4 regions of the Pseudonocardia lutea genome follow, and region 2 is predicted to be linked to each of the others. Evidence: riboswitches for the same ligand, from Rfam matches in the RefSeq annotation. Region 2 holds a riboswitch; each other region holds the start of a gene.
The links. Region 2 has a riboswitch for S-adenosylmethionine ahead of ACFQH9_RS24620 (LLM class flavin-dependent oxidoreductase). Riboswitches for the same ligand answer to the same signal wherever they lie in the genome.
Positions count from the first base shown of each region.

Region 1 (6,892 bases), on a different contig from region 2:
GTGCGGACGCTCTCGGCATGGGGCCTCCTCGAACTCTAAACGGCGGGGCCCGCCGTTTCCGTCGAGTACGATACGGCGGGCCCCGCCACTTAGCAAGGTCGGAGAACTCATGGGCGACCACCAGCGCGCCGACGCCCGGCGCAACTACGCGCGCATCCTCGCCGCGGCCGAGCAAGAGGTCGGCGTCCATGGCGCCGGCGCCTCCCTGGAGCAGATCGCCCGCACGGCGGGAGTCGGTTCGGCGACCGTGCGCCGCCACTTCCCGACCCGCCGCGCACTGCTGGAGGCGGTGTCGCGTGAACGGATCGAGACCTTGTGCGTCCGCGCGCGTGATCTCGCCGGCGTGGACGACAGCCGGGAAGCACTGTTGGCGTGGCTGGCCGATCTGCTCGCTTACTCCGTGACCGCCCGGGGGCTGGCGGCTGCGTTGTCCTACGACGACGCCGAGGTGGCCGGGTCCGATCCGGTGGCCAGCTCTTGCGCGGTGCTGATGGAGACGGCCGCCGGCCCGCTGGTGCGCCGCGCCGTCCGGGACGGCGCGGTGGCGTCGGACGTCACCGTCTCCGACCTGATCGCACTGGTCGTCGGCGTCGTGCTGGCCACGGAGCACCGGGCTCACCCCGCCGCCCAGGCTGAGCGTCTCTTCCAGCTCGCGGTCACGGGCCTGAGCCCGGCGCGCTGACAACGGCCTCGGCGGCCTGCCCACCTTCCACCCGCCGGTGGGGTGAGGGCACTCAGCCGGGCTGCACGGTCTGCAGCAGCGGCAGCAGGTGGTCGCCGAGCCGGACGACCTCGCTGCGGTAGGGCGTGTCCGACAGGACGAAGTGGGTGACGCCGAGGTCCGCGTAGCGCTCCAGCGCGTCGGCGACCTCCGTGAAGGAGCCGACCAGCCAGGTGGTGCCCGCGCCGCCGCCCCCGTGGCGGCCCGGCGCGGTGTAGAGGCAGGCGTCCAGCACGTCACCGCGCGCGGCGAGATCGAGCAGCCGCTGCTGTCCGACGGACCCGCGGTGGCCGTCGATCTGCACCTCGCCGGTCTTCGCCATCTCCGCGACGCGTTCCTCGGCGACGCGCCAGGCCTCGTCCGAGGACTCCCGGGCGACGGTGGTGATCCGCAGCCCGAACTCCAGCGGCGGGTGCGCCCGGCCGAGCTTCTCGGCGAGTGCCTGGAGTCGGTCGACCCGCGCCGCGATCCCTTCCAGGGGCTCGCCCCAGAACAGCTGGACGTCCGCCTCGGTCGCGGACACCTCCTCGGCAGCGGGCGAGGCGCCGCCGAAGTAGAGCCGGGGCGGCACGACCGGACGGGGGACGACCGTGGAGTGCTCGACCCGGTAGAACTCGCCGGTGTAGGTCACGTCCTCCTCGGTCCAGAGCCTGCGGACGACCTGGAGGAACTCGCGGGTTCGGTCGTAGCGCCGCGCGTAGTCGGCCTCTGCGTCGCCGTAGGCGGCCAGGTCGTCCCGCCCGGTGACGACATTGACGAGCACCCGCCCTCCGCTCAGCGCGCTCAGCGTCGCGGTGGCGCTGGCGAAGTGGGCAGGCTGCCAGTAGCCCGGCCGAGCGGCGATCAATGGCGCGAAGGTGCGGGTCCGCGCCGCGACCGCGGCGGCCAGGGCGAACGTGTCGGGGCGCCCCCATCCCGTGCCGATCAGGGCGCCGCCCCAGCCGTGGTCCTCGGCGGAGCGGGCGAGCTCGACGGAGTAGTCGAGGCTGCCCCAACCGTCGACGGTGTCGTCGCCGCGATGGCCCGGCTGAACCATGTTGGGCAGGTACCAGAGGAAGTTCCGGCGCGGCAGGGGTTCGGGCACGGTCGGCCTCCAGGTGGATCGACGGTCCCCGGTCCCGGGCGCACCGGGACCGGGAGCACGGGCTTCAGCCCGCCGGGACGTGCCGGCGCACCCAGTCCACGGCCGTGGTCGCGACCGCGTCCTGGCTCTCGTAGAAGGTGTGGGTGGCGCCGGGGATCACGACGACGTGTGAGCCGGCGGGCAGGAGGTGCTCGCCCTCCGCGGTGATCGCGGCCAGGGCTTGCTCCTGCTCGCCGGTGTCCCCGTGGATCACGAGGACGGGCACGGGCACCGCACCCAGCAGCTCCTCCTGCGTGCCGGTGGCACCGAGCTTCGGCCGGCGTCGGTTGACGACGACGTGCGTGCGGCTCGGAGAGTCCACCGCCAACGCGACGTCCTCGTCCCGGTACCACGCGGCGAGCTGCTCGGAGTCGAGGAACGGGTACGGCGCGTCGCCGTCGCCCGCCCCGGTCAGCGCCCCGGTCAGGACGAGCGTGCGGACCCGCGGCCGTTGCGGGGCTACCCGCAGCGCGATGGCCGAGCCGAGGCTCTGCCCATGCAGCACCTGACGGGCGTAGCCGAGCGAGTCGAGGTGGTCCAGTCCGGCGTGGGCGTCCGCGAGCAGGTGGTCGGCGTCGACCACCTCCCCCTCGGACTCGCCGAACCCGCTGAGGTCCAGGCGCAGGACCGCAAGGCCGAGGGCTGAGTACTCCGCGGCGAGCCGGTCGAACCGACCGCCGGCCCGTCGGTCGGAGAGAAAGCCGTGCAGGAGCAGGACCGCGGTGTCGGCCGTCCCGGGGGTCAACGTGGCGGCGAGCGACCCGCCCCACCCGCTGGTCAGGCGCAGCTCGGTCTCGGTGCTGGTCATGAGAGCCCCAGGTTCTCACGCAGGGTGGTGCCCTCGTACTCGGTCCGGAACACCCCGAGCTTCTGCAGGTGCGGTACGACGGCCCGGCCGAAGTCGTCGAAGGACCCCGGGAAGTGGGTGGGGGTGATCAGGAACCCGTCGGCGGCGCCCGAGCCGAAGATCTCGGCGAGCTGCTCGGCGACCTGCTCGCCGGTGCCCACGATCTGGGGGGTGAGCTCGCTGGTCGAGAACTCGATGCCCGCCTCCGCGAGGGTGACTCGGTCCCGGCGGGCGCCCAGCAGGGCGTCGAGCTGGGTGATCGCCCTGGCCTCGGTCTGCCCGTCGGTTGCCCGTTCCTCGAGGACGTCGACGTAGCGGGCGGTCAGGTCGACCCCGGTCAGGTCGATGCGGGCGAAGTGGCTCAGGAAGGTCGTCCCGGACTCGGGGGTGATCCTGGTCCGCAGGAAGTCCCGCCGAGCCTCGGCGATCTCGCGGGTCTCGCCCACGATGGGCTGCACCGCCGCGAACAGCCGGATCCGCTCGGGATCCCGGCCCGCCGCGCGCGCCTTGGCCCGCAGGTCGTCCTTCTTCGCTCGCAGGTCCACCCGGGTGCGCTCGATCGCGAAGATCACCTCACCCCAGCGGGCGCCGAACTCGCGGCCCCGCTGCGAGTCGCCCGCCTGGATGATGACCGGGTGGTCCTGCGGGCTCGGCGGCAGGTTCAGCGGCCCGCGCACCGCGACGTAGCGGCCCTTGTAGTCCGGGACGGTGATCCTCGACGGGTCGGCGAAGACGCCGGTGCCCTGGTCCTGGACCAGGGCGTCGGGCCCCCAGGACCGCCAGAGGGCGAGTACCGCCTCGACGAACTCGTCCCCGCGGTCGTAGAGCTCGGACCCGGTGAGCTCCTCGGCGTTCGGGAAGTTGAGGTAGTTCGCGGGTCCGTGGGACTGGATGACGTTCCATGCGACCCGGCCGCCCGAGAGGTGGTCGAGACTGAGCAGCGTGCGTGCCAGGTTGTAGGGCTCGTTGAAGCTGGTGGACAGGGTGACGCCCACGCCGAGGTGGGTGGTGACGGCGGCGATCTGCCCGGCGACCTAAGCGGGGTCGTGCTTGATGGCGTTCGAGTGCCCGTGCCGGGTGAAGCCCTCGTGGTGGCTGACGGTCTCCGGGATGAAGGCGAGATCGAACTTCGCGGCCTCGAGGCTGCGGGCGGTCTGGTGCAGGAAGTCCCGCCCGAGCCAGTCCCGCGAGGAGTACGGGTGGCGCCAGGCGCCGGCATAGTGGCCGCTCGGGAACAGCACGTAGCCGCCGAGGAACAGATGGCGTTCGGTCATGGTGAGTGCCTCCTTCGAGAGGTCAGGGGGAGACGCGCCCGACGCCCTGGGCGTACAGGTAGCGGTTCGGCTTGGGCGTCCACTGCAGGCCCTTGGACACGACGCCGGTGAACGGCGACGGGTACAGGAAGATCGCGTGGGCCTGGTCGTGGGCGTTCTGCACGGCCCGGTTCACGAGGTCGGTCTTCACCCCAGACAGCGACGAGACCGGTCAGCAGCCGGCCGCCGATGTACCGCCAGCCGACAGGAGCGCGCAGGCGCCGGGCGACGGTGTCCGAGGTGGATCAGCAGGAGCGGGGACGATCTGTGGAACGGACACGTGGATCCTCAGGGCGGGAAGGGTGGAGCAGGCCTCGTTGCGGGCGATGGCCTCGGTGCGGGCAATGTCGGACAGGGGGCGGCCGAGATGTCGTCGAGGCACGGGCGGGCGCATCAGGACGGTCCGGCGGTCTCCTCGCTGTCATTCCGCACGTGCCCGCTGCGCAACGCTGCGACGACGGGCGCGCTGGCTGCAGGCGATCGGAGGACGGGGCGTGGTCACCGGGACCGCGTACGGGCGGTCAGTGCAGCCGACAGCTCGCCGAGTGCACCGTGCCGTGGTCGATGAACCGGCGCTGGGTCAGGCTCCCGGCCCGCACATCCGTGGGCGTACAGGGGGACACCGTCATCCCCGGACGTAGCCCGGGGGAACGTCGACACGGTGTCTGCACACGGAGAGTAGAACCCATCACCCTGATGGGTGTCCAACCGCGAATGCTCATCGGAAGCGATAAGCGTACGTGATCAGTGGCGCGGATCTCGTCAGAAGATCGGTGCGTCGGTCGCGCGGCCCGCGGGTGCCGTCAGATGGACGGCGTAGCCGGATGTCCGGACGTTCTGCCTGCTCAGCGGCGTGTGGCGGTTGCGTCACTCGCGTGTTCGTGCGCTTGACAACCGGAACGGGTGACGGGTTGAGTGCGAGTTGTCCATCCAGAGCGGCCGAGAGACCCGGTTCGACGACGCCGCAGCAACCGCACCGCTCGGTGCGGTGCTTCAGCCGGGAGCGATGGGGGAGCCGTGCTCACGAGGAGCCAGGAGACCTGGTCCCGGCGCCGGCACGTGGACTTCTGCCGCACCGAGGCCGCCCCTTTGTCGGTGACGACCATTGCGTCCGCCCACCGGCGGTACTGCCGGCCGCACGGATGCCCCGTCGCCCCGATCCTGCGTCCTCCCGGAGCACAGCCATGTCTGCACCCGTTCCTCCCGACCCGACCTTCCCGACCTTCCCGACGAGCCTCGACGACCGCCACGCCGACCTCGGCGATCGGCTCCTCGCCTCGCTCGAGGCGCTGGTCGAACGGCACCGGGGGCGTTCGAGCGGCGACGACACCGCCGACGGCGAACTGATCGCGGTCGAGGCGGCCCACCGGCGCCTGGTGGTCCGCGTCGCTTCGCCGCGCATGCGGAGCTGACGCCGACACCGGGAGCAGGTCGCCGCGCTCAAGCAGGGTCCGAGGCGTATTGACCCGGGTGACGCTGAGGGCCGACACATCCGCGTCGACGACCCGGTCGAGGCGCTGCGCCTCTAGCGGTTGTCGTACGCCGCGCGAGCGGCGTCGATGTGCGGCAGGTGCGTGATGCTCCACTCGATCAGTGGCGCGGTGGCTTCGCGCAGGGTTCGACCCATCGTGGTCAGCTCGTAGCTGACGTGCGGTGGCATGACGTTGTGGACAGTGCGCGTCAGGATGCCGTCGCGCTCGAGGTCGCGCAGTGTCACGGTGAGCATGCGCTGGCTGATGCCGTCGATGGCCCGCTTGAGCTCGGTGAAGCGCCGCGGTCCGTCCTTGAGCATGCGGACGATCAACAGTGCCCACTTGTCCCCGACGATCCCGAGGACTTCGCGGGCTTGGCACGGGTCCTGCATGGTTACCTCCTGAGAACCGGGGCACCGGAAAGTGCCGTATTGCCCGGTGCGCGTCGTGGGGATGACGATGTTTCGGTTACCAAAGGGTACCGAGGCACGAGGAGGAACCGACGACGATGGCCACGTTTCTGCTGGTGCACGGCGCCTGGCACAGCGGGCGGAGCTGGGACCGGGTGGTCCCGCTGCTGGAGTCGGCCGGGCACCGGGTGCTCGCGCCGTCGCTGACCGGTTACGGCGACAAGGCGCACCTGCTGGGCCCTGAGGTCGGGCTCGGTACTCACGTCGAGGACGTCGCCGGTCTGATCGAGAGCGAGCGTCTCGACGGCGTCGTGCTCGTCGGGCACAGCTACGCCGGGATGGTCATCTCGGGGGTCGCCAACCGGGTCCCGGAGCGGATTGCGCATCTGGTGTTCCTCGACGCGATGGTCCCCGAGGACGGCGAAAGCGCAGTCGACGTCCTTCCGGTCACCAAGCAGCTGATCGAGGTCGCCGTGGACGGCTGGCGCGTTCCGCCGATGCCGGAGCAGCCGCCACCCCTCGGCCTGTTCGGGGTCACCGATCCCGACGACGTCGCCTGGTTGCGCTCGATCCTGTCGGACCACCCGGTGCGGTGCCTTGAGGAGCCGGTCAGATTGGACGCGCCGGCCGCGCGCACGATCCCGCGCACGCACATCCACTGCGTCGGGGGTCGGCCTGCGGGCATCACCCGGCGTCCCGTCCCGGCTGGCGAGCGGGTGCGTGAGCTGCCGACCGGCCACGACTGCATGATCACCATGCCCGCCGAGCTCACCGGGCTGCTGCTCGAGGCAGCGGCCTGACAACGGCGCCGACATCGGTTCGTGGGGAAGCTCGGGTCGAGTGTGCACGTGCCGGATCGGGGCCATGGCGAGCGACCTCGGCGACCTGGGCGGCATGGTTCCTGGCCGCCCGGCCGCGGCTCGCCACCGCGGCGAGCGGGTCGGTGATCACTGTGGGATGCCTGTTCCCGTTGGCGCTGGTCGGCCTCCGCCCGCTCACCCGTCGG
Region 1 covers NZ_JBHSQK010000125.1:4,578-11,469, reverse strand. Annotated here, with positions in the region: partial or broken gene ACFQH9_RS31515 (NmrA family NAD(P)-binding protein) at 1-19, opposite strand, end outside; gene ACFQH9_RS31510 (TetR/AcrR family transcriptional regulator) at 110-682, shown strand; gene ACFQH9_RS31505 (LLM class flavin-dependent oxidoreductase) at 735-1,805, opposite strand; gene ACFQH9_RS31500 (alpha/beta hydrolase) at 1,870-2,652, opposite strand; gene ACFQH9_RS31495 (NtaA/DmoA family FMN-dependent monooxygenase) at 2,649-3,713, opposite strand; gene ACFQH9_RS31490 (hypothetical protein) at 3,726-3,965, opposite strand; gene ACFQH9_RS31485 (hypothetical protein) at 3,988-4,155, opposite strand; SAM riboswitch class I at 4,928-5,017, shown strand; gene ACFQH9_RS31480 (hypothetical protein) at 5,189-5,416, shown strand; gene ACFQH9_RS31475 (winged helix-turn-helix transcriptional regulator) at 5,530-5,868, opposite strand; gene ACFQH9_RS31470 (alpha/beta fold hydrolase) at 5,985-6,686, shown strand.
Region 1: linked by a shared signal. The riboswitch ahead of ACFQH9_RS31480 (hypothetical protein) and the one ahead of ACFQH9_RS24620 (LLM class flavin-dependent oxidoreductase) in region 2 are both predicted to bind S-adenosylmethionine.

Region 2 (8,521 bases):
GGCCCCGTGCACCACCCGGGTGTAGACGTCCCGGCCCAGGTAGTCCGTGCCGAACAGGTGCGCGCCGCTCGGCGGGCGCAGCTTCTCGGCGACGACGCCGACGTTCGGGTCCCCCGGCGCCAGCACACCCGGCGCGAACGCCGCCACCAGCACGAGAAGCACCACGAGGGAGGCGACGACGAGGCCGGGCCGGTGCCCGAGGAAGCGCAGCAGGCGCTGCAGGCGCTCTCGCCGGGTCGGCGGGGTGGGCAGCGCGACGGACGACCCGGGCGCGGTGCCGGACGAGTCGGGAGGGCCCTCCCGGATCAGCAGCTCGGTCACGATGTCGCGGGCACCCCCTTGGCGATCCTCGGGTCGAGGACCGGGTAGATCAGGTCGACCAGCAGGTTCACGCCGACGAAGACCAGCGAGGCGAACAGCACGATGCCCTGCACCAGCGGGATGTCCTGCACGCCGACCGCCTGCACGGTGAGCCGGCCGAGACCGGGCCGGGTGAACACCGTCTCGACGACCACGGTGCCGGCCAGCAGGTTCCCGGCGACGTAGCCGAGCACCGTCAGGGCCGGGATGGCCGCGTTCTGCAGGGCGTGCCGCAGGTGGATCGCCGCCCGCCCGACTCCCTTGGCCCGTGCCGTCTGGACGTACGGCTCGTCGAGCACCGTGGTCAGGCTCTTGGCCAGCACCTGCGCGAGCAGCGCCCCCATCGGCAACCCGAGCGTGAGCGACGGCAGCACGAGCGCCGAGAAGCCCGACGCCCCGACCGACGGGAGCCAGTGCAGGCCGAACGCGAAGACCTGCACCAGCATCAGGCCCACCCAGAACACCGGCAGCGACACCGCGAGCGACGGCAGCGCCATCAGCAGCTGCCGCAGCCAGCGCTGCGAGGTGTACGTGGCGGCGATCGCGAGGCCGCCGCCGAGCACGACCGCCACCAGCAGCCCGCCGAGCGCGATCTGCACGGTCGGCGGCAGCGCCTCGAGGATGGCCCCCCGGACGTCCTGCCCGTTCTGGATCGAGGCACCGAGGTCGCCGTGCAGTGCCGCCCACAGCCGGGTGCCGTACTGCACGACCAGCGGCTTGTCGAAGCCGTACCGCGCCTTGAGGGCCTCGATCTGCTCCGGGGTCAGCGGTTCGCCGTCGAGCCCGCCGCCGGCCATGGTGGTGACGGGGTCACCGGGCAGCAGGTAGAGCACGACGAAGCTCACCGTGTAGGCCGCCCACAGGACCGCGACCGCGGTCCCGAGGCGCCGGAGCAGGTAGCGGGGCAGGGTGCCGGGTGCGCTCATCTACTGCGCCCCGTCGTTCTTCCAGGCGTCGTGGAGCTGGATACGGGAGGAGGCGTCGAAGGACACGCCGTGCACGGTCGGCGCGACCGCGAGCACCGTCGTGAGCTCGGCGACCGGCACGTAGAAGCGCTGGGCGAGGAGCTCCTGCTGGGCCTGCGCGACGATCTGCGTGCGCTTCGCCGGGTCCGGCTCGGCGGCCTGCTGCTGCAGCAGCGGCTCCAGCGGGCTCTGCGGCACCCGGTAGTAGTTCGCGCCGGCCGTGGAGAAGGAGCTGCGCAGGATGTCCGGGTCGGCGCGGGTCAGGTTGCCCCAGATCGCGACGAAGTCGCCCGAGGACTGGATCGTCGGGAACTGCGCGATCGGGAACTCCTGGACCTGCAGGTCGATCCCGGCCGCCCTGGCCTGCTGCTGGATCAGCTCGAGGGTCGGCCTGTTGGTGCCCGCGTTGTTGGCGAAGGACAGCGGGAAGCTCAGCCGCTGCCCGTCCTTGACCCGGATGCCGTCCGGGCCCGGGGCCCAGCCCGCCGCGTCGAGCGTGGACCTCGCCTTCTCCAGGTCGAACCCGAGGTCGGCCGACTCGTCCGCGTACGACGGTGTGGTGGAGGCCAGCACGCTCGTCGCGGGCCTGGTCTGCGAGGTGTAGACCGCCCCGACGACCTCCGGCCGGTCGATCGCCAGCGACAGGGCCTGCCGCACGGCCGGGTCGGAGACGATCGGCTTGCCGAGGTTGAAGCCGATGCCGAACGTGATGCCCGGGTTGGGCCGGGCCAGCAGCTGCGCCCCGGCCCCGGTCAGCGGCGCCTCGTCCTGCTGGCCGATGCTGCCGATCGCGTCGACCTCGCCGGACTGCAGGCTGCCGGTCCGCACACCGGACTCGGGCACGATCCGGAACTCGACGGTGTCCAGGTAGGCCTCGCCCTGGTGGGCGAAGAGCGCCGAACCCCAGTTGTAGCCGGGCCGCTTGGCCAGGGTGAGCGAGGCGTTCTTCACGTAGTTCTCCACGGTGAACGGGCCGGAGCCGATCACCGAGGCGCAGCGCTCGTCGTCGGACTTCGCGACGGTCGCCGGGGACAGGATGCCCAGGCTGTGGGTCGAGGTGCCCTGCAGGAACTGCACGTTGGGCTGGTTGAAGGTCACGGTGAACTGCGTCGGGCTCGTGACGGTCGTGCCCTGGTAGCCGGCGAGGTAGCCCTTGGGGAGGGTACCGCGGGCGCCGATCTGCGGGACCCGGTCGAAGTTGGCCTTGACCGCGTTCGCGTCGAGCGGGGTGCCGTCGGAGAAGGTCACCCCGTCGCGCAGGGTGAAGGTGTAGCTCTTCGCGTCGGGCGAGGTCTGCCAGGAGGTCGCGAGCCAGGGCTCGAGCTCCCCGGTCCGGGGGTCCTGGTCGGTGAGCGAGTCGACGACCTGGCGCAGTGAGTAGATCGTGTCGTTGCTGGCGACCTGCTGCGGGTCGACGCAGCCCTGGTCGCTGGACACGGCGAAGCGCAGCGTGCCGCCGGCCTGCGGCGGGCCGGCGTCGGCGCCGGAGGCGGGGCCGCTCGCGTCGCCGCACGCGGCCAGCACGACGGCGGCGGCGGAGAGCAGTGCGGGCAGGAGCAGCCCGCGAGGTCTGACGGTCATGGGAGTCCTTCGGGGAGGGCCCCGGGCCGGCGGGCGTGCAGGCCCGGGGTGCGTGGGAGCGGAGGGCTCAGGAGGCGGTGCGGGCGGTGGTGCGGTCGGCCGACGGCTCGCCGAGGCCGGCGGGTGGGCGCAGGCCGAGGTTCTCGCGCAGCGTGGAGCCGGTGTAGCGGTCGCGCAGGACGCCGCGGTCGCGCAGCAGCGGGACCACCTTCTCCACGACCTCGTCGAGGCCGGCGGGGCTGACGTACGAGCCGAGGATGAAGCCGTCGACCGCGTCGTCCTGCACGTACCGGTCGATCTCGGCGGCGACCTGCACGGGTGTGCCGACGAACACGGCCCTGTCGAACTCATGCGTGACGACCTCGCGCAGCGACCAGCCGTGCCGCCGGCCGAGCGCGCGCCAGGCCTCGGCCGTGGCGCGCGCGTCCTGGGTCAGCGGGGCGCGCCCGCGGATCCACTTCGGCGCCTCGGGCGTGGGCTCCAGCTCGGGGACGGGGCCGTCCGGGTCGACCTGCGAGAGGTCGCGGTTCCACACCATCTCGGCCAGCACGATCGCGGTGAACGGGTCGACCTGCCGGCTGCGGACGTCCCGGTGCCGGTCGCGGGCCTCGGCCTCGGTGTCGCCCAGGATCACCGACGCCGACGGCAGGATCTTGACCTGGTCGGGGGCCCGGCCGAACTTCGCCACCCGCGCCTTGACGTCGGCGTAGAAGGCCCTGGCCTCGTCGAACTTCTGGTAGCGGGAGAAGATCGCGTCGGAGCGCGAGGCCGCGAAGTCCCGGCCGGCCGGCGACTCCCCCGCCTGCAGCACCACCGGATGGCCCTGCGGGCTGCGCGGGGTGCTGAAGCGCCCGGCGATGTCGAACTGGGCGCCGCGGAAGGCGAAGTCGCCCACGTGCCCGTCACGCAGGAACCGCCCGCTCGCCGGGTCGGCGACGACGGCGTCGGAGCCCCAGGAGTCCCACAGCGCCCGGACGGCGTCGAGGGTCTCCCCCGCGCGCTCGTACCGCTGCGAATGCTGCAGGAACCCGCCGCGCCGGAAGTTCTCCCCCGTGTCGGCGTCGGAGCTGGTCACGACGTTCCACGCGGCCCGCCCGCCGGACAGGATGTCCAGCGTCGCGAACCTGCGGGCCAGCTCGTAGGGCTCGTTGAAGGTCGCGTTGATCGTGCCGGTGAGCCCGATGTGCTCGGTCACCGCGGCCAGCGAGGCCAGGACCGTGAAGGTGTCCGGCCGTCCGACGACGTCCTGGTCGAAGACCTGCCCGCCGCGGGTGCGCAGCCGCAGCCCCTCGGCGAGGAACAGCAGGTCGAACGTGCCGCGCTCGGCGGTGCGGGCCCAGTGCTCGAAGGACGCGAAGTCGATGTGGCTGCCCGACGCCGGGTCGCTCCACACGGTGTCGTGGTTGACGCCCGGGAAGTAGGCGCCGAGGATCACCTGCCTCTTCCCGCGCGGCGTCGATGGTTCGCTCGCACGCTCGCTCACGCCGCCACCCCCGCGTACCGGCTGGCCGGGCGTTCCAGGCCGAACCGCTCGCGCAGCGTCCCGGGCTCGTAGGCGGTGCGGAACAGGCCCCGCTCCTGCAGCTCCGGTACGAGCCCGTCAACGATCGCGTCGAGGTCGGTGGGCAGGACCGCCGGCCGCAGCCGGAACCCGTCGACCCCTTCGTCCCGCCAGGACTCGAGCAGGTCGGCGAGCGCGGTCGGGGTGCCGGCCAGCATTGCGGCGTCGGAGCGCAGCGGGCTCCGCTCCTCCAGCCGGCGCAGGCGGGCGTGCGCCGCGTCCGCGTCGGCGTCGAGGACCACGACGAGGTCGGCGAGCACGCGCAACGCCGGCTGCGTACGCCCGACCGTGTGCTGTGCGGCGCGGATCTCGCCGAGGATCGCGGGGATGTCGGCGGCGCCCTGCGGGGTGGTGAACACGACGTCCGCGGCGCGGGCGGCCAGCTCGTACGCGGCCCGGGCGTGGGCGAGCGCGACGACCAGCGGCTGGCCCTGCGGCGGTCGCGGCACGATGGCCGGCCCGCGCACCGAGAAGAAGCGCCCCGCGAAGTCGATCGTGTGCACCTTGTCCCGGTCGAGGAACCGGTTCGTGGCGGCGTCGCGGATCTCGGCGCCGTCCTCCCAGCTGTCCCACAACCGCCGCACGACCTCGACGGCGTCGGCCGCCTCGTCGAACAGCTCCTGGACGGCGGCGGCGGTCTCCGGGGTGCCGAGCGTCTCGCGGCGGATCTCCGGCAGGGTGCGCCGGCCGAAGTGCCGCGCCTCGTCGGCGCGGGCCGAGGTCTGCACCCGCCACCCGGCCCGGCCGCGGCTGTCGTGGTCGAGCGTGGAGATCGCCGAGGCGACGTGGAAGGGCTCGGTGTGCGTGGTGGTGACGGTCGGGACGAGCCCGACGTGGCGGGTCAGCGGCGCGACGAACGCGGCGACCAGCTCGGCGTCGAGCCGCCCGCGGACCTGGTCGGTGCGGCGGTCGGACGCGCCGAGGTGATCACCGGACTGCAGGCCGAGGCCGTCCTCGATCGTGACGAGGTCGAGCAGGCCGCGCTCGGCGGCGCGGGCCAGGGCGGCCCAGTAGCGGGCGGTGAAGAGCAGATCGGGGCGGGCACCGGGCTCGCGCCAGGCGGCGGGGTGCCAGCCGGCGCCGTCGAGCGCGACGGCGAGGTGGATGGGGGCCATGAGGGCACACCTCTCCTGCGGGAGGGGGAACGGGGATCGGGTCCTCGTCAGCCCCGACAGCCGGCGCTGGCCGTGCGCAGGAGATCCACGTGGCGCCGCCGCACCCCGAGAAACATGACTCCTCCATCGCTCCCGGCCTTAGCACCCGCACCCGTCGAGCGGGGGGTTGCTGCGGCGTCGTCGAGCCAGGTCTCTCGGCCGCTCTGGATGGTGTGGCCCCGTGGGGCCGGGCTTCACTCTACGGATCCGGAGGGCGCTCCCGTCAATCCTCCGGGTGAGGAGTGTGATCGAGGCCGCGTGGGATTGTCCGGACAGGACGGGGCCACCGTCCATCAGGGAGAACACCGCGGCCGGACAGCCTGCCGAGGTCCGGACGATTCACCGTCGGCGGCCGCCTCGCCGGCGGTCGGCGCGCAGCCGCCGCAGCATCGGCAACGCGCTGAACGAGGTTCCCCCGGCCGCCACGAGCCCGACGCCCAGGTCGACCGAGATCCGCCCCTCGCGCTCCCAGTAGACGTCCTTCAGGTCCAGCAGCAGGGCGAACTCGTCGACGATCAGCGCCAGGCCACTGCCGTAGGCCAGCGCGACCAGGGGATGGCGCCGGGTCCTGTCGGTGCCGCGCACCGCGACCGCGCCCACCCCCGCCAGCAGGCCGATCCCCCAGAGGTAGTGGTGCAGGTGTGCACCCCCGACCGACACGTTCCGGAACGGGCCGCCGCCACGCCGGATGCTGTGGGTGATGCCACGGACCCCCGCGAAGGTCGCGGTGAAGCCCGTCCAGGACCACAGGACCGCCCGTTCCCGTGGCCCGAGCCCCTCGCGGTAGGCCGCGCGGACGTCGGACGGTGTCGGGACGGCCGGCACCGTCGCCTGCGGCTCCGAGGCAGATGACATGCGCCGAGAATGGCCCATCGGCCCGTCGCTCACCCACGAGAGGGGGTTTCCGACTGGACGACCGGGCGGTGACGACGGTCGGAAGTGCCCTTGTCCCGACGCCCGGGGAGCTGTTGGGATGCGCGGATGGCGAAGGACGGCACGTCCGGACGAGGAACGCTGGTCCTGGTCGCGATGACGCTGGCCAACGCGATGATCCTCATCGACCAGACCGCCGTCCCGCTGGCCCTGCCCGACATCGCCCACGATCTCGGGGTCGGTTCGCAGTCGGTGCAGTGGGTGCTCAACGCGAGCCTCCTGCCCCTGGCCGGCCTGACGATCCTCGGGGGACGGCTGGGCGACCTGCTCGGCAGGCGCAAGGTCTTCGTGACCGGATCGGTCCTGTTCGCGGGCGCCTCGGCGCTGGGCGGCCTGGCGCCCTCGTTCGAGGTGCTGCTCGCCGCCCGGATCCTGCAGGGCGCCGGGGGCGCGCTGATGCTGCCCACGACGGTGGCCATCGTCAGCTCGGCCTTCTCCCGCGACGCGGCCGGCCGGGCCCTCGGCACGATGGGCGGGATCGCCGCCGTGGCCGGTGCGCTGGGACCCACCATCGGCGGCGTGCTGACCTCGACCCTCAGCTGGCGTGCGGTGCTCCTGATCAACGTTCCGCTCCTCGTGGTCACGCTGGTCTGCACGGTGCGCGCCGTGCCCGCCGACGCGCGGTCGACGGGTCGCCCCCACATCGATCTCAGCGGCGCGGTCACGGCCGGCGTCGGGCTGGTTGCCCTGGTGTTCGGGCTCGGGCAGACCACGGCGTGGGGCTGGAGCTCGCCGGGGGTGATCGTCTCGCTGGTCGTCTGCGTCGTGGCGTTCACCGCGTTCGTGCTGCGCGAACGGCGGGCCCACGACCCGCTGATGAACTTCGCCCTGCTGCGCCGGAGCCGCAACTACCTCGGCGCCACGATCAGCCAGGGCCTGGCCGGCATGGCCGAGATGGGCCTCGGGCTGATCTTCCCGTTGCTGCTCATCCTCAATCTCGGGATGGACCCCGCGGTCGCGGGCCTGGCCCTGATCCCCACCACCGTGCCCATGGTGGTCCTCGCCCCCCTGGTCGGGCGCTGGTACGACCGGTCCGGCGGGCGGCCGCCCCTCGTCGTCGGGTTCGGTTGCCTCGCCCTCGCCGGCGTCCTGCTGGCACTGGGCGCCGGGGCGCGCGGCTACCCCTGGTTGCTGCCGGGCCTGCTGGTCTACGGCGTCGGCCTCGCGATCGTCCTCACCGTCAACGACCCCGTCAGCATCGACACGGTCCCGGAACGGGACCACGGCCAGGCGTCGGGCGTGTCGGCCACCGCGGAACAGGGCGGCGGCGCGATCGGCATCGCCCTGCTCTACGCCGTGTTCCACGGCGTCTACCTCTCGCGGCTGCACGCCGACGTCGCGGACCGGGACCTCCCGCCGCTCGACGACCAGACCGGCCCCCTGCTGCGCGACGCGCTGAACGCCGCCGAGCAGTTCGGACTGCATCCCGACACCTTCGACCCCCGGGTCGCCCGGTACCTCGGCTCCGCCCGGGTCGCGTCCGACTTCGGCTACTCCGTCACGTTCCTCGTCACCACCGTCCTCGCCCTGATCGGGCTGGTGGCCACGGCCGTCCTGGTCCGCAAGCCGGGACAGCCCGCGGTCGCGGCGACCGAGAGCGAGACCTCCGCCCCGTGAGCATCGCCGCGCGGCGCCGGCGGCCGAGCTCGGCGAGCGGCGCGAGCCCGGTGGCGCCGAGGTCGTGGCCCCGGTTGCACGGTTGCCGGTGACGGCGGCTTCAGGTCCCGTCGCCCGGCCGGAATCCCGTCGGCCAGCCCGGCAGGTCCTCCTCCTTCTGCACGCCCGCCGCGTTCAGGAACCCGGCCGCCATCCGGTAGAAGCCGACGAGCACGACCAGCTCCACGAGCTGGGTCTCGGTGAACCGGCCGGCCAGCTCGGCCCAGGTCGCGTCGGAGAGGTCGGTGTGGTCCAGCACCTCGTCGGCGGCCCGCAGGAGCACCGCGTCGGCGGGCGGCCACGGCGCGTCG
Region 2 covers NZ_JBHSQK010000071.1:35,765-44,285, reverse strand. Annotated here, with positions in the region: gene ACFQH9_RS24640 (ABC transporter permease) at 1-321, opposite strand, end outside; gene ACFQH9_RS24635 (ABC transporter permease) at 318-1,286, opposite strand; gene ACFQH9_RS24630 (ABC transporter substrate-binding protein) at 1,287-2,906, opposite strand; gene ACFQH9_RS24625 (NtaA/DmoA family FMN-dependent monooxygenase) at 2,974-4,389, opposite strand; gene ACFQH9_RS24620 (LLM class flavin-dependent oxidoreductase) at 4,386-5,582, opposite strand; SAM riboswitch class I at 5,703-5,796, opposite strand; gene ACFQH9_RS24615 (hypothetical protein) at 5,961-6,476, opposite strand; gene ACFQH9_RS24610 (MFS transporter) at 6,603-8,171, shown strand; gene ACFQH9_RS24605 (carboxymuconolactone decarboxylase family protein) at 8,272-8,521, opposite strand, start outside.

Region 3 (4,286 bases), on a different contig from region 2:
GCCCGGCGGCGGCGTCCGGTGCAAGAGATGGTCGCCGATCGTGCGGGCTGCGTGGGCGGCCGGATCGTGGCTGGCCACGGTGCGGGCGTTACGCCAGTGGCGGTCCAGCCCGGCGGAGGTGAGGGTGGCCGACGCGCCGGCGGCGTCGAAGACGATCGTGGCCGCCCCCTGGGCGGCGCGGTCGGCCGCCACCTTCGCCTGCGTGACCTCGATAGCGGCTGCGGCGAGTTCCTCGGGCGTGCGGTGTCCGGCCGCGGCGTCGAGGGCACGCGCTGCACTGAGCACCACGGAGCGGGCGGTGTAGGCGAGGACGCCGGCCTCGCCGACCGCGGCCTGGACGAAGGGGTCCTCGGCGGCCCGCTCGGCCTCGGCCGTCTGCGCGGTGCGTGGGTTGGCGCGGGTGAAGGCGGTGATGTCGGAGACCGCGCCCGTGGCGATCCCGGCCGCAACCGCAGCAAGGTGCAGGGCACGGAAGCTGGAGGTCACGGTCGGTCCGGAGCGCCCTGGTACGGCGTGCAGCACGTCGGCGGGGTCCACCTCGACGTCGGTGAACACGGCTGACCCGGTGGCGGTCAGGCGTTGCCCCATTCCTTCCCAGTCGTCCCACAGCTCGATGCCGGGGGCGTCGGCGGGCACGAGGACCCAGACTGGTCGGTCGTCCTCGTCGCGGGCGAGGACGGTGAGGTGGGTGGCGAACAGCCCGCCGGTGGCGTAGTGCTTCTCGCCGGTGAGGAGGAGGCGCCCGCCCGTGTGCCGCAGTCGGGTCCCCACGTCGAAGGGCCGAGAGCCGGTGCGTTCTGAGGTCGCCTCGCCGATCAACACGCCGCGCACGGCGCGGAGCCGGCGGGCGGCGTCGGGGACGTCGGGCTCGAGGAGCCGTTCGACATGAACGAAATGAGGGCGGGTGGCCTGGGCGACGTTGGAGTCGGCCGCGGCGAGTCGCACCACGGTCCGGACGACGTCGGCGATCGACCCGCCTGCCCCGCCCAGGGCGACCGGGACGCGCAGCGAGCCCAGCCCGGAGTCGCGGAAGGCCTGCATCTCACGGTAGGGCAGGGTGCGCTGTTCCTCGCGGCCGCGTGAGCCGGCCCGGACGCTGTCGGCGAGGGCGGGAAGCACTCGCGTGAGGAGCTCGTGGCGGTCGCTCGTGGCGTGCGCACGCCCGGGGGCTTCGCCGTGGCAGGCGCGACGGGTCAGCGGGTCACGGGTGGGCATGGGTCCTTCCGGGGGGTGATCGGTCGGCGGTCGGGATGCCGACAGATCGCGCTCGCCTGTCGTCGGAGATCGACGTGGCGGCGCGCCCGGAAGAGCGGCCGAAGGGCCTCGGACGGTGCCATCGCTCGGATGGTCGCACGAGCGAGGCGCGCGGCGGAACCGCCCGGCGTGGGCCCGGCCACTGCGCGGTGGGCCGTCGAGTGTGGTCCACCACGGAGGTCCGGTTACATCTCCCGGCGTCGGATGTCCGAACCTTCCTCCGGCGCCGGGCTCGGTGTTTCTCCTGGTGGGAACGTCCGGGTGACTGTCCGGACAGGTCGGCGCCCGGCACGGCGGTGGGGCTCACAGATGTCGTTCGGACCCTTGACTCACGTGCGGTCGTGATCCCTAGAGTGAGTTCGGGCCCACGGGCCACACCCATCCAGAGCGGCCGAGAGACCCGGCTCGACGACGCCGCAGCAACCCCCCGCTTGACGGGTGCGGGTGCTACCGCCGGGAGCGATGGAGGAGCGATGTTCGTCGGGGTGCGGCGGCGGCACGTGGATCTCCTGCGCACGGCCAGCGCGGGCTGTCGGCCTCGAGGTGGTCTCGACAGCCCCGGCTGCCGGCGTGAGCCGTCGTAGTCGGTCCACTTCCGCTTCGGAGGAGCTCTCAATGACCTGCGCCCCGTCCTCGAGTGCGGCGACGTGAGCGCGTCGTCGCCGTCCGAGGCCGCACCGGCTCCGCCCGCACCCGGCCCTACACGGCAGCGCGGTGCCACGGTCTGGCTGACCGGTCTGCCCAGCGCGGGCAAGTCCACGATCGCGCACGCCTGCGAGCCCAGGCTCCGCGCTCGTGGGTTGCGGGTCGAGGTGCTCGACGGCGACGCCGTCCGGCCGCACCTGGCCGCGGCCCGCGGGTACTCCCGCGAGGACCGCGCGATCAACATCCGCCGGATCGGTTGGGTGGCGGAGCTGCTGGCGCGAAACGGGGTGCTGGTGCTGGTATCGGCCATCGCGCCCTTCCGGGACGTGCGGGACGAGGTCCGTGCAGCGCACGCCGACAAGGGCACCGAGTTCGTCGAGGTGCACGTCAGCACCCCGGTGGAGATTGCGTCCGAACGCGACGTCAAGGGCCTCTACGCCCGCCAGCGCGTCGGCGAGATCTCCGGCCTCACCGGCGTCGACGACCCCTACGAGGTGCCGCTGGAGCCCGACCTCGTCATCCCCGCCCACGAGCAGCCGGTGGAGAACTCGGTCGCGCTGCTGCTCGCGCACCTGACCGACCGCGGGCTGACGGGCCCGGCCACACCCGAGGAGTCCTTGAGTTGAGCACCGCCCCTGAATCTCCGCCGTTGCTGCCGATCCCACGGTGGGAGGACGCCGCGGTCGCGGTGGCGGCTCCCGGCGCCGGTGCCGGCAACTGGGTGGGGGCTCCGAGCGTCGTCCTCGCCGACGGCGTCTACCACGCCGCCTACCGGTTGCGTGCCCCGTTGGGACACGGCCGCGGCCTGGCCACCGTTCTCGCCCGCTCGACGGACGGGATCCGGTTCACCGAGGTCGCCCGGGTGACCAAGGAGCGCTTCGGGGCGGAGTCGCTGGAGCGCCCGGCCCTGGTCCGCACGCCGGAGGGGCGGTGGCGGCTCTACGTCAGCTGTGCCACGCCCGGGAGCAAGCACTGGTGGGTCGACGTCCTGGAGGCCGACGCCCCCGAGGAGCTGGCCGAGGCGCCGCGCCGCACGGTCCTGCCCGGCGACGAGCGGCACGCCGTGAAGGACCCGGTGATCGTCATCGAGGGCGGGCGCTGGCATCTGTGGGCGTCGGTCCATCCGCTCGACGTGCCGGCGCACGAGGACCGGATGACCACCGAGTACTACACCAGCACGGACGGCCTGGCCTGGCGGCACGAGGGCACCGCGCTCGAGCCGCGCGCGGGGCGGTGGGACGCGAGGGGGGTGCGGATCAGCGCCGTCTTCCGGGTCGACGGCCGCTGGGCCGCCACGTACGACGGCCGCGCCACGGCGGCGGAGAACTGGGAGGAGCGGACCGGCCTGGCCTACGCCACCGGGACCCCCGGTGTCTTCACCGCCCAGGGGCACGAGCCGGTCGCGGAGTCGCCCCATGCCGGGCACGGGCTGCGCTACCTCAGCGTGGTGCCACAGGTGGCCGGCGGGTACCGGCTCTACTACGAGGGCACCCGCGAGGACGGGGCGCACGAGCTGCGCACGGAGCTGCTGCTGCCGCCGGTCCGCTCCGCCGAACGGCGCCCGGCGGCGGCGGTCTGAGCCGGTGGGTTCGCGTCTGCCGGACTTCCTGCTGCTCGGGGCGCCGAAGTGCGGGACCTCCGCCCTGCACAACGCCCTGAGCGGCCACCCGCAGCTGTTCCTGTCCACCCCGAAGGAGCCGAAGTTCTTCCTCACCGACGGCCCACCGCCGGATTCCGGTGGAGGCCCCGGTGACCTCGCGACCTGGGGCGAGCACGTCTGGCGCCGGGACGAGTACGAGGCTCTGTTCACCGCTGCCGATCCCGACGCGTTGTGCGGCGAGTCGACGGTCTTCTACCTCTACGACCGCGACGCGCAGCGGCGGATCCGGGACCTCCTGCCCGGGGCCCGGCTGATCGCCGTGCTGCGCGATCCGATCGAGCGGGCCCACTCGAACTGGGCGCACCTGCGCGGCGCGGGCCTCGAGCCGGAGGCGGACTTCGTGCGCGCTCTGGAGCGCGAGGAGGAGCGGATCGCCGCGGGCTGGGCGCACTTCTGGCACTACACCGCCCAGGGCCGCTACGGCGGCCAGCTCGAGCACCTCTTCTCGCTCTTCCCGAGCGAGCAGGTGCTGCTGCTGCGCTACCGGGAGCTCCGCGACGATCCCGCCGGCACGGCGGACCGGGTGTGCCGGTTCCTCGGGGTCGAGACCGGCATCGTGGCGGGGGTGTCCCGGCACCAGGTCCGCCCGGACGTGCGCGGCCGCGTGTCCGGGCCGACGAGCGCGGAGCGCGCGGCGACCCTGCCGCGATTCGCGGACGACGTCCCGCGGGTGGCCGCGCTGACCGGTTGGGAGCTGGACGAATGGCTGCGATGACTCCGGGGGCGA
Region 3 covers NZ_JBHSQK010000125.1:211-4,496, reverse strand. Annotated here, with positions in the region: gene ACFQH9_RS31465 (acyl-CoA dehydrogenase family protein) at 1-1,215, opposite strand, end outside; gene ACFQH9_RS31460 (putative leader peptide) at 1,194-1,337, opposite strand; SAM riboswitch class I at 1,630-1,723, shown strand; gene cysC (adenylyl-sulfate kinase) at 1,902-2,525, shown strand; gene ACFQH9_RS31450 (glycoside hydrolase family protein) at 2,522-3,478, shown strand; gene ACFQH9_RS31445 (sulfotransferase family protein) at 3,483-4,274, shown strand; partial or broken gene ACFQH9_RS31440 (LLM class flavin-dependent oxidoreductase) at 4,262-4,286, shown strand, end outside.
Region 3: linked by a shared signal. The riboswitch ahead of cysC (adenylyl-sulfate kinase) and the one ahead of ACFQH9_RS24620 (LLM class flavin-dependent oxidoreductase) in region 2 are both predicted to bind S-adenosylmethionine.

Region 4 (8,521 bases), on a different contig from region 2:
GCGGGCGACCACGTCGACGTCGAGCGTGGCGTCCTCGAGCAGCTGGTGGACCGAGACGTCGAGGATCCGCGCGGTGTCGTCGGCGCGCTCGACGTAGCGGCCGATCCAGTAGAGCGACTCGGCGTTGCGGGCGAGCATCAGCCCCGTCCCTCCGTCCGCCCCGGCACCTGTTCCCGGCGCATCCCGCCGAGCTCCTGCACCTGCCGGCCCTGTTGTTGCTGCTGTTGTTGTTGCTGCTGCTGTTGCTGCTGCTGTTGCTGCTGGTCGAGGCCCGGTTCGGGCCCCTGCTCGGTGGCCGGGCCGCGGGTGGGCGCCGTGGCGGCGATCCCCCGCTCCCCCAGCTCCCGCTCGGCCTCGCTCGACCGGCTCGCCGCCAGCACCCAGGTGTCCTTCGAGCCGCCGCCCTGGCTGGAGTTGACCACCAGGCTGCCCTTCGGCAGGGCCACCCGGGTCAGGCCGCCGGGCAGCACGAAGACCTCCTCGCCGTCGTTGACCGCGAAGGGCCGCAGGTCGACGTGCCGGGGCACGAGCCGGTCGTCGACCTTGGTCGGCACGGTGGACAGCTGGACGACGGGCTGGGCGATCCAGCCGCGCGGGTCGTCGCGGATCGCCCTGCGCGCCTTCTGCAGCTCCTTGGCCGTGGCGTCCGGGCCGAACAGGATGCCGTACCCGCCCGAGCCCTCGACCGGCTTGAGCACCAGCTCGTCGAGCCGGTCGAGGACGTGCCCGCGCTCCTCGTCCAGCCAGCAGCGGAAGGTCGCGACGTTCGGGATGACCGGCTTCTCGTCGAGGTAGTACTTGATCATCTGCGGGACGTAGGTGTAGACGAGCTTGTCGTCGCCCACCCCGTTGCCCACCGCGTTGGCGATCACGACGTTGCCCGCGCGGGCGGCGTTCATGATCCCCGCGACGCCCAGCACGCTCGTCGGCGTGAACTGCAGGGGGTCGAGGAAGTCGTCGTCGATCCGGCGGTACACGACGTCGACCTGCTGCTCGCCCTCGGTCGTGCGCATGTAGACGACGTTGTCGCGGCAGAACAGGTCCCGGCCCTCGACGAGCTCGACGCCCATCTGCCGGGCCAGCAGCGAGTGCTCGAAGTAGGCGGAGTTGTAGACGCCCGGGGTCAGCACGACGACCGTCGGGTCGGCGACGTTGGGCGCCGCGGCCGCGCGCAGGGCGTGGAGCAGGTGGGTCGAGTAGTCGGCCACCGCACGCACCCGCTGGCGGGTGAACAGGTCGGGGAAGACCCGCGCCATGGTGCGGCGGTTCTCCATCACGTACGAGACCCCGGAGGGGTTGCGGAGGTTGTCCTCCAGCACCCGGAACGTGCCCTCCTGGTCGCGGACCAGGTCGATGCCGGCGACGTGGATGCGCACGCCGTTGGGCGGGTTGAGCAGGTGCGCCGCACGCTTGAAGTGCTCGCAGCTGGTGATCAGCCGGCGCGGCAGCACGCCGTCGCGGACGATCTGCGCGTCGTTGTAGACGTCCGCGAGGAAGGCCTCCAGCGCCTTCACCCGCTGCACGATCCCGCGCTGCAGCCGGCTCCACTCGCTCGCGCCGATCACCCGCGGCACGATGTCCAGCGGGAACGGGCGTTCCTTGCCGGACAGGCTGAACGTGATGCCCTGGTCCATGTAGGCCCGGTCGAGCGCCTCCGCGCGGGCGGCCAGGTCCGCGGCGGCGGTGGGGGCGATCGCGTCGTGCAGGTGCCGGTAGGGCGCGCGGACGCTGCCGTCGGCGTTGAACATCTCGTCGAACGCGTCCGGGTTGGGACGGCCGGGCTCCAGATAGCCGTCGAACAGGGCCGAGCCGCGGGCACGGCCCGTGGCGGCGGGGATGGCCGACCCGTTGGTGCCGGACGCCCTGGTGGCGCCGGTCCGGTTCCTGGCGGCCGTGGCGGCGGCCGTGTCGGTCCTCGCGTCGGTGGTCGTCCGGGTGGCCGCACCGGTGGCTGCGTGGCTGGTCGGGCCGGTGGTCGCGGCCCCGTCGTCCTGTGCCGGCTCTCCTGCGGGTCTGCGGTCCACTGCGCGGCTCACGGGGTCATCTTGACCGTTTCCCCTGGCCGGGGCCAACGGGACGGTGCTACGTCCGCGTTACGAGACGGTCACGCGGGGTGGCCGCGTTCGCGGCGTGCGGGCCGTGGTCGCCGGACCGGCGTGGAGGCGGTCTTGGGGCGGTCGTGGGGGCGCGCGCCGTGCGATCCCGGTTCCGTGGCCCGCGGAGCGCGGGCCCGTGCAGGGCCGTCCGCGCCGGGTTGTAGCATGGACGACCGAGTGCTCGGCGTGCTCGCTCGCATCGGTGGAGAACCGGTCGGGGTCGCCTGAGCCCCCCGATACGTACCAGCACCAGGAAGACTCGAGGCACACCAGCGTGGCGAACATCAAGTCCCAGATCAAGCGGGTCAAGACCAACGAGAAGCGCCGTCAGCGCAACAAGTCGGTCAAGTCGTCGGTCAAGACCGCGATCCGCAAGTTCCGCGAGGCCGCCGAGGCCGGCGAGACCGAGAAGGCCGTCGAGCTGCAGCGCGCCGCCGCCCGCGCCCTGGACAAGGCCGCCGGCAAGGGCGTGATCCACAAGAACCAGGCCGCGAACCGCAAGTCGGCCCTCGCCCGGCGCGTCGCCAAGATCGGCGCCTGATCCCGCGGGCGCGCCCGGCGCGCCCGCGTGCTCCCGGCGTCCACCGGACCCGGTCGAGCGCTCCCGTCGACGGCGCTGCCCTTTCCCGTGGGGCAGGGCCGTCGACGCGTTCTCGGGCGGCGTCGGGGTCGGCCGCGGCGAGTCAGCCGGTGCCGCGGGCTTCGACGACCGCGAGGACGGCGCGTTCCAGGGCGTAGGCGGGGTCCGCGGCCGCTCCCTTGACGTCCGCGTTGACCTGCGCGGTCGCCGCGATCGCCGTCGCGAGGCCGGCGGGCCGCCACGCCCGCACCTGCCCCTGCGCCTTGCGGATCTTCCAGGGCGGCATGCCGAGGCTGCCCGCCAGGCGGTTCGGGTCGCCGCGACCGGCCGCGCCGACCTTGGCCAGCGTGCGCACCGCGTCGGCCAGGGCGTCGGCGACCAGCACCGGCGCGACGCCCAGCACCAGCGCCCAGCGCAACGCCTCCAGCGCGCCCGCCCGGTCCCCGGCGACGGCCTTGTCCGCCACCGCGAAGCCCGACGACTCGGCGCGGCCGCGGTGGTACCGGCGCACGGCCTGGCCGTCGACCTGCCCGCCGGTGTCGGAGACCAACTGGTTCGTGGCCGACGCCAGTTCCCGCAGGTCCGAGCCGACCGCCTCGAGCAGCACGCTCACGGCCTCGGCGGTGATCGTGCCGCCGGCCCGCCGCACCTCGGCCCGCACGAACTCGGCGCGCTCCTCGGGACGGGTGAGCCGGTCGCACTTGGTCACGGCCGCGCCGGCCCTGCGCAGGTCGTCCGCCAGCTGCTTGCCGCGGGCCCCGCCCGCGTGCACGGCGACCAGCACGATGCCGTCGGCCGGCTCCGCCGCGTACGCCAGGATCGCCGCGGCGAGGTCCTTGCCCGCCTCGTGCGCCCCCTGGATCACCACGATCCGGCCCTCCGCGAACAGCGAGGGGCTCAGGTGCCCGACCAGCTCGCCGGGGGTGAGCTCGGCGGGGCGGAACCGGCGGATGTCGGTCTCGGGGTCGACCGCGCGGGCGGCGCGGAGGATCTCGCTCACGGCGCGCTCGACCAGCAGCTCCTCCTCGCCCACGACGAGCTGCACGGGGGCGGGCGGCTTCGTGGCCGGCATGGGCCGAACTCCTCTCGCACGCGTCGCGGGGGGCGGCGCGCGGGGTCGTGGTGCACCGGGGCCCGGGCGGCCCGGGCCCGGGCGCCATCGTCGCGCACGACACCGACGATCCGTGACACGCCTCCCACATCCGACGGCCGGCTGGATCCGGGCGCCCCGCGTGCCGTACCGTGCAGGGCGTCCGGATCGATCCGGGCGTCGCGCTCGCTCCGCGCACGGGGCCGGCACGGCACAACCGCATATGGCTCATCCAGAGGGGCAGAGGGAACGGCCCGACGAAGCCCCGGCAACCGGCGTCGAACGACGATCCGCGCAGTGCACCCCGCGGTGCCTGCACGTCGACGGACCAGGTGCCAATTCCGGCCCGCGCCAGCGGGACAGATGAGGAGATCTGATGACTCTCACTGCAGACACGCCTGCCGGCACCACCTTCGACCTCGGCTCCGCCGTTGCGCTCTCCTGTCGCGAGTGCGGCCACCGGACGCCGCTCGCCGCGGAGTTCGCGTGTCCGCAGTGCTTCGGCCCGCTCGAGATCGCCTACGACTTCCCGAAGGTCACGCGGGAGTCCATCGAGGCCGGCCCCAAGTCGATCTGGCGCTACAAGGACCTCCTCCCGGTCCCGGCGAACGTGCAGGCCTTCCCGAACACCGAGCCCGGCTTCACCCGGCTCATCCAGGCGGACCGGCTCGCCGCGGAGCTCGGGCTCCGCAAGCTGTGGGTGAAGGACGACACCGGCAACCCCACGCACTCCTTCAAGGACCGGGTCGTCGCCGTCGCCCTGGCCGCGGCCCGTGAGCTGGGCTTCTCCGTGCTCTGCTGCCCCTCCACCGGCAACCTGGCCAACGCCGTGGCCGCGGCGGCCGCCCGGGCCGGCTGGGACTCGGTCGTGCTGATCCCCTCCTCGCTGGAGCAGGCCAAGATCACCACGACGGCGGTCTACGGCGGCACCCTCCTCGCCGTCGACGGCAACTACGACGACGTGAACCGGCTCGCCACCGAGCTCGCCGCGGAGCACGAGGAGTGGGCGTTCGTGAACGTGAACGTCCGCCCCTACTACGCCGAGGGCTCCAAGACCCTGGGCTACGAGGTCGCCGAGCAGCTCGGCTGGCGCCTGCCCGACCAGATCGTCGTCCCCGTCGCCTCCGGCTCGCAGCTCACCAAGGTCGACAAGGGGTTCGGCGAGTTCGTCCGGCTCGGCCTGGTCGAGGAGAAGCCCTACACGATCTTCGGCGCCCAGGCGACCGGCTGCTCGCCCGTCGCCTCGGCCTTCGAGCAGGGCCACGACGTCATCCAGCCCGTCCGGCCGGACACCATCGCCCGCTCGCTGGCGATCGGCAACCCGGCCGACGGCCCGTACGTCCTCGACTCCGTGCGCCGCACCGGTGGCGCCGTCGGGCACGTCACGGACGAGGAGGTCGTCGAGGGCATCCGGCTGCTCGCCCGCACCGAGGGCGTGTTCGCCGAGACCGCGGGCGGTGTCACCGTCGCGACCGCGAAGAAGCTGATCGAGGCCGGCAGGATCGACCCGGACGCCGAGACCGTCCTGCTGATCACCGGCGACGGCCTCAAGACGCTCGACGCCGTGTCCGCCCACGCCCGTCCGACCGCGACGGTGCCGGCGACCAGCAAGGCCGTCCGCGAGGCGCTCGAGGGGCGCTGAGCCGGCGCGCCACGACGAAGGCCGGGCCCGGGGGACGTGTTCCTCCGGGCCCGCCGTCGTCCTCGGGACCCGGCGACGCGCACGGCGGCCCGCCCGGGAGCGGCGCGGGGCCGGGAGCGGGTCCCCGCGCGCGACCAGCTCGTCGGCACGGGTGAAGGCCACGTCGCCGGAGAGGTCCGTGCGCCGCACGACGGCCCCCGACGCCGTCAGCAGGTCGAGCAGCCCCGGGTTCGGGTGCCGGTAGGAGTTGCCCGCGCCCACGCTGACCAGCGCGACCCGCGGCGCGACGGCCCGCAGGAACTCCGGGCTCGTGGCGCGGGAGCCGTGGTGCGGCACCTTGAGCACCTCCGCCCGCAGGTCCGCGCCGCCGTGCAGGAGCTCGGCCTGGGCGTCGAGCTCGACGTCGCCGGTCAGCAGGATCCGCCCTGCCGGGGTGGTCGCGCGGAGCACGACCGACGTGTTGTTGACGGCCGTGCCGTCCTCCCCGTCGACGTACTCCGGCGCCCGGGCGGGGGCCAGGACGTCGAGCGTGAGGGCGGGCCAGGTGAGGCGCCGGCCCGCGGTCAGTTCCAGCACGGGCGCACCGGCCTCCCCGGCCTGCCGTGCGATCCGGTGCAGCGCGCCGGCCGGCTCCTGGGCCGGACCCAGCGCGACCCCGCCCGCCGCCCGGCCTCGCAGCGCTCCCGCCAGCCCGCCCATGTGGTCGGCGTGCAGGTGGGTGACGACGACGAGCGCCAGCGCGTCGACGCCGAGGCGCCGCAGGCAGGCGTCCGTCGGCCCGTCGTCCGGGCCCGCGTCGACGAGGACCGCCTGCCCCGGCACGCCGGTGGCCAGGACCAGGGCGTCGCCCTGACCGACGTCGCAGGCGACCACGACCCAGTCCGGAGGCGGCCAGCCGGGCCGGATCACCCGGGTCGGCACCAGGACCAGCGCCAACCCGATCACGACGGCCAGGACGACGAGCCGGGAGCGGCGGAAGCGGACCAGCACCACCAGCACGAGGAGCACACCCGTGAGGAGCAGCGCCCCGCGCACCCCGGCGGGCCAGGGCAGCACGGCGCCGGGGACCGCGGCGGCGCGATCGGCCACCAGGACGAGCCACGCGACGGCGGGACCGGCGAGCCACGCGCACGCGGTCGCGGCGGCGGGCGAGAGCGGTGAGACCAGGGCGGCGAGCACCCCGAGGACCGTGGCCGGGGCGACCGCCGGCACCACCAGCAGGTTCGCCAGGACCGTGACCAGGCTCAACCCCCCGCTGAGCCCGGCGATCACCGGAGCGGTCGCCACGCAGGCCGCCGCCGGCACCGCGAGCATCTCGGCGGCACCCTGCGGCACGCCGCGCCGCTGCAGCGCGGCCGCCCAGCCGGGTGCCACCAGCACGAGTGCGGCGGTCGCGAGGACGGACAGGGCGAAGCCGACGTCGACCGCGAGCGCCGGGTCGACCACGAGCAGCACCAGCACCGCCGCCGCCACGGCCGGCACCGCCGAACGACCTCGGCCGAGGGCGAGCGCCAGCAGCACGATCCCGCCCATCACCGCGGCCCGCACGACGCTGGGCGACGGCCGGGCGAGCACCACGAACCCGACGACGGCGGCCCCGGCCAGCACCGCGGAGAGGCGCGGGTCCGCGCGGACCAGGCGGAGGAGGCCGAGCACGGCGCCGCCCACGATGGCGAGGTTCGCGCCGGAGACCGCGGTGAGGTGCGTGAGCCCGGCGGCCCGGAAGTCCTCCTCCACCTCGCCCGTCTGCCCGCGGGTGTCGCCGACCGCGAGGCCGGGCAGCAGCCCCGCGGGGGCCTCCGGCAGCACGTCGGTCGCCCGCCGCAGGCCCTCCCGCAGCGCCCCGGCGGCGGTCTGCCACCAGGGCGGCGCGGTGACCGCGGCCGGGGCACCGCGTGTCCGGAGGACCGCGAGGGTGAGGTCGGCGCGCTGGGCCGGCAGCAGCAGGCCCTCGGCGGTGGCCGACTGCCCGGGGAGCAGCCCGCTCCAGCCCTCCGCCGGTGCCAGCAGCACCACGCGGCCGCCGGACCGCCACTCCCCCGCGCCGACCGTCGCGGTCTCCAGCTCGGCCTCGACCAGCATCCGGTCGGCCCCGAAGTCCGTGCCGTAGGCGGGGCCGCGCAGGGGCCGTGGATCGTCCGTCAGCGTGACGCGCAGGACCGCGGCCGATCCGTGCTCGGCGGCGGCCCGCAGCGGATGGTCGTGGATCTGGAGGGCATGGAGCCCGGCCGGCAGGCCCACCGCCAGGGCGCACCCCGACGCGGCCAGCAGCGCCAACCGGGCGCGGCCGGCTCGCCGGCGGCGCCCGGTGGCGACCAGGGTGACGAGGGCGAGGGTGCACGCGGCGAGGGCCGCGAGCGGGCCGCCGAGCACCGCGCAGAGCACGGCCGCCCAGGCGGCGAGGGCCGCGGGGACCAGGCGCAGATCCGGCCGGGCCCGGGGTTCCTCGGCGATCGCGCGGCGGTCCTCGCGCGTCCTCATACCGTCACCAGCTCCCGGAGCTGGGTGAAGCGGCGCTCGCCGATGCCCTCCACCTCGCGGAGCTGGTCGACCCGCGCGAACCGGCCGTTGCGGGTGCGCCAGTCGAGGATGCGCTGGGCCGTGACGGGGCCGACGCCGGGGAGCCCGTCGAGCTGCTCGAGCGTCGCCCGGTTGAGGTCGACCTTCCCGCCCGGGGCTGCGCCGCCGGACCCGCCTCCCGCCGGGGCGGGCCCGGACGGTGCACCGCCGGCGTCGGCCGCGGACGGGACGCCGACCGCCACCTGCTCCCCGTCGGCCACGCGGCGCGCCAGGTTGAGGCCGGCGAGGTCGGTCCCGGGCAGGGCGCCGCCGGCGGCGTCGAGGACGTCGGCGACGCGGGAGCCGTCCGGGACACGGACCAGTCCGGGCTCGCGCACCTTTCCGGAGACGCTGACGACGAGGTCGGCGTGAGCGGCGGGTGGCGCCGCCGCGGTGCTGGTGGGGGCGCCCGGTTCGGCTGCGCCGTGCAGCGCGACCGTGGGCAGCACCGGCGGCACCTGCTCCGCGCGGGGGCGGGCACTCCAGACGCCGACGGCCGCAACGACGGCGGCCACCGCGGCGACCAGGACCAGGGCGAGCGCACCGGCACGACC
Region 4 covers NZ_JBHSQK010000030.1:33,041-41,561, forward strand. Annotated here, with positions in the region: gene ACFQH9_RS13495 (alpha-E domain-containing protein) at 1-138, opposite strand, end outside; gene ACFQH9_RS13500 (circularly permuted type 2 ATP-grasp protein) at 138-1,838, opposite strand; gene rpsT (30S ribosomal protein S20) at 2,371-2,637, shown strand; gene holA (DNA polymerase III subunit delta) at 2,780-3,748, opposite strand; SAM riboswitch class I at 3,992-4,136, shown strand; gene thrC (threonine synthase) at 4,143-5,408, shown strand; partial or broken gene ACFQH9_RS13520 (ComEC/Rec2 family competence protein) at 5,730-7,889, opposite strand; gene ACFQH9_RS13525 (ComEA family DNA-binding protein) at 7,886-8,521, opposite strand, start outside.
Region 4: linked by a shared signal. The riboswitch ahead of thrC (threonine synthase) and the one ahead of ACFQH9_RS24620 (LLM class flavin-dependent oxidoreductase) in region 2 are both predicted to bind S-adenosylmethionine.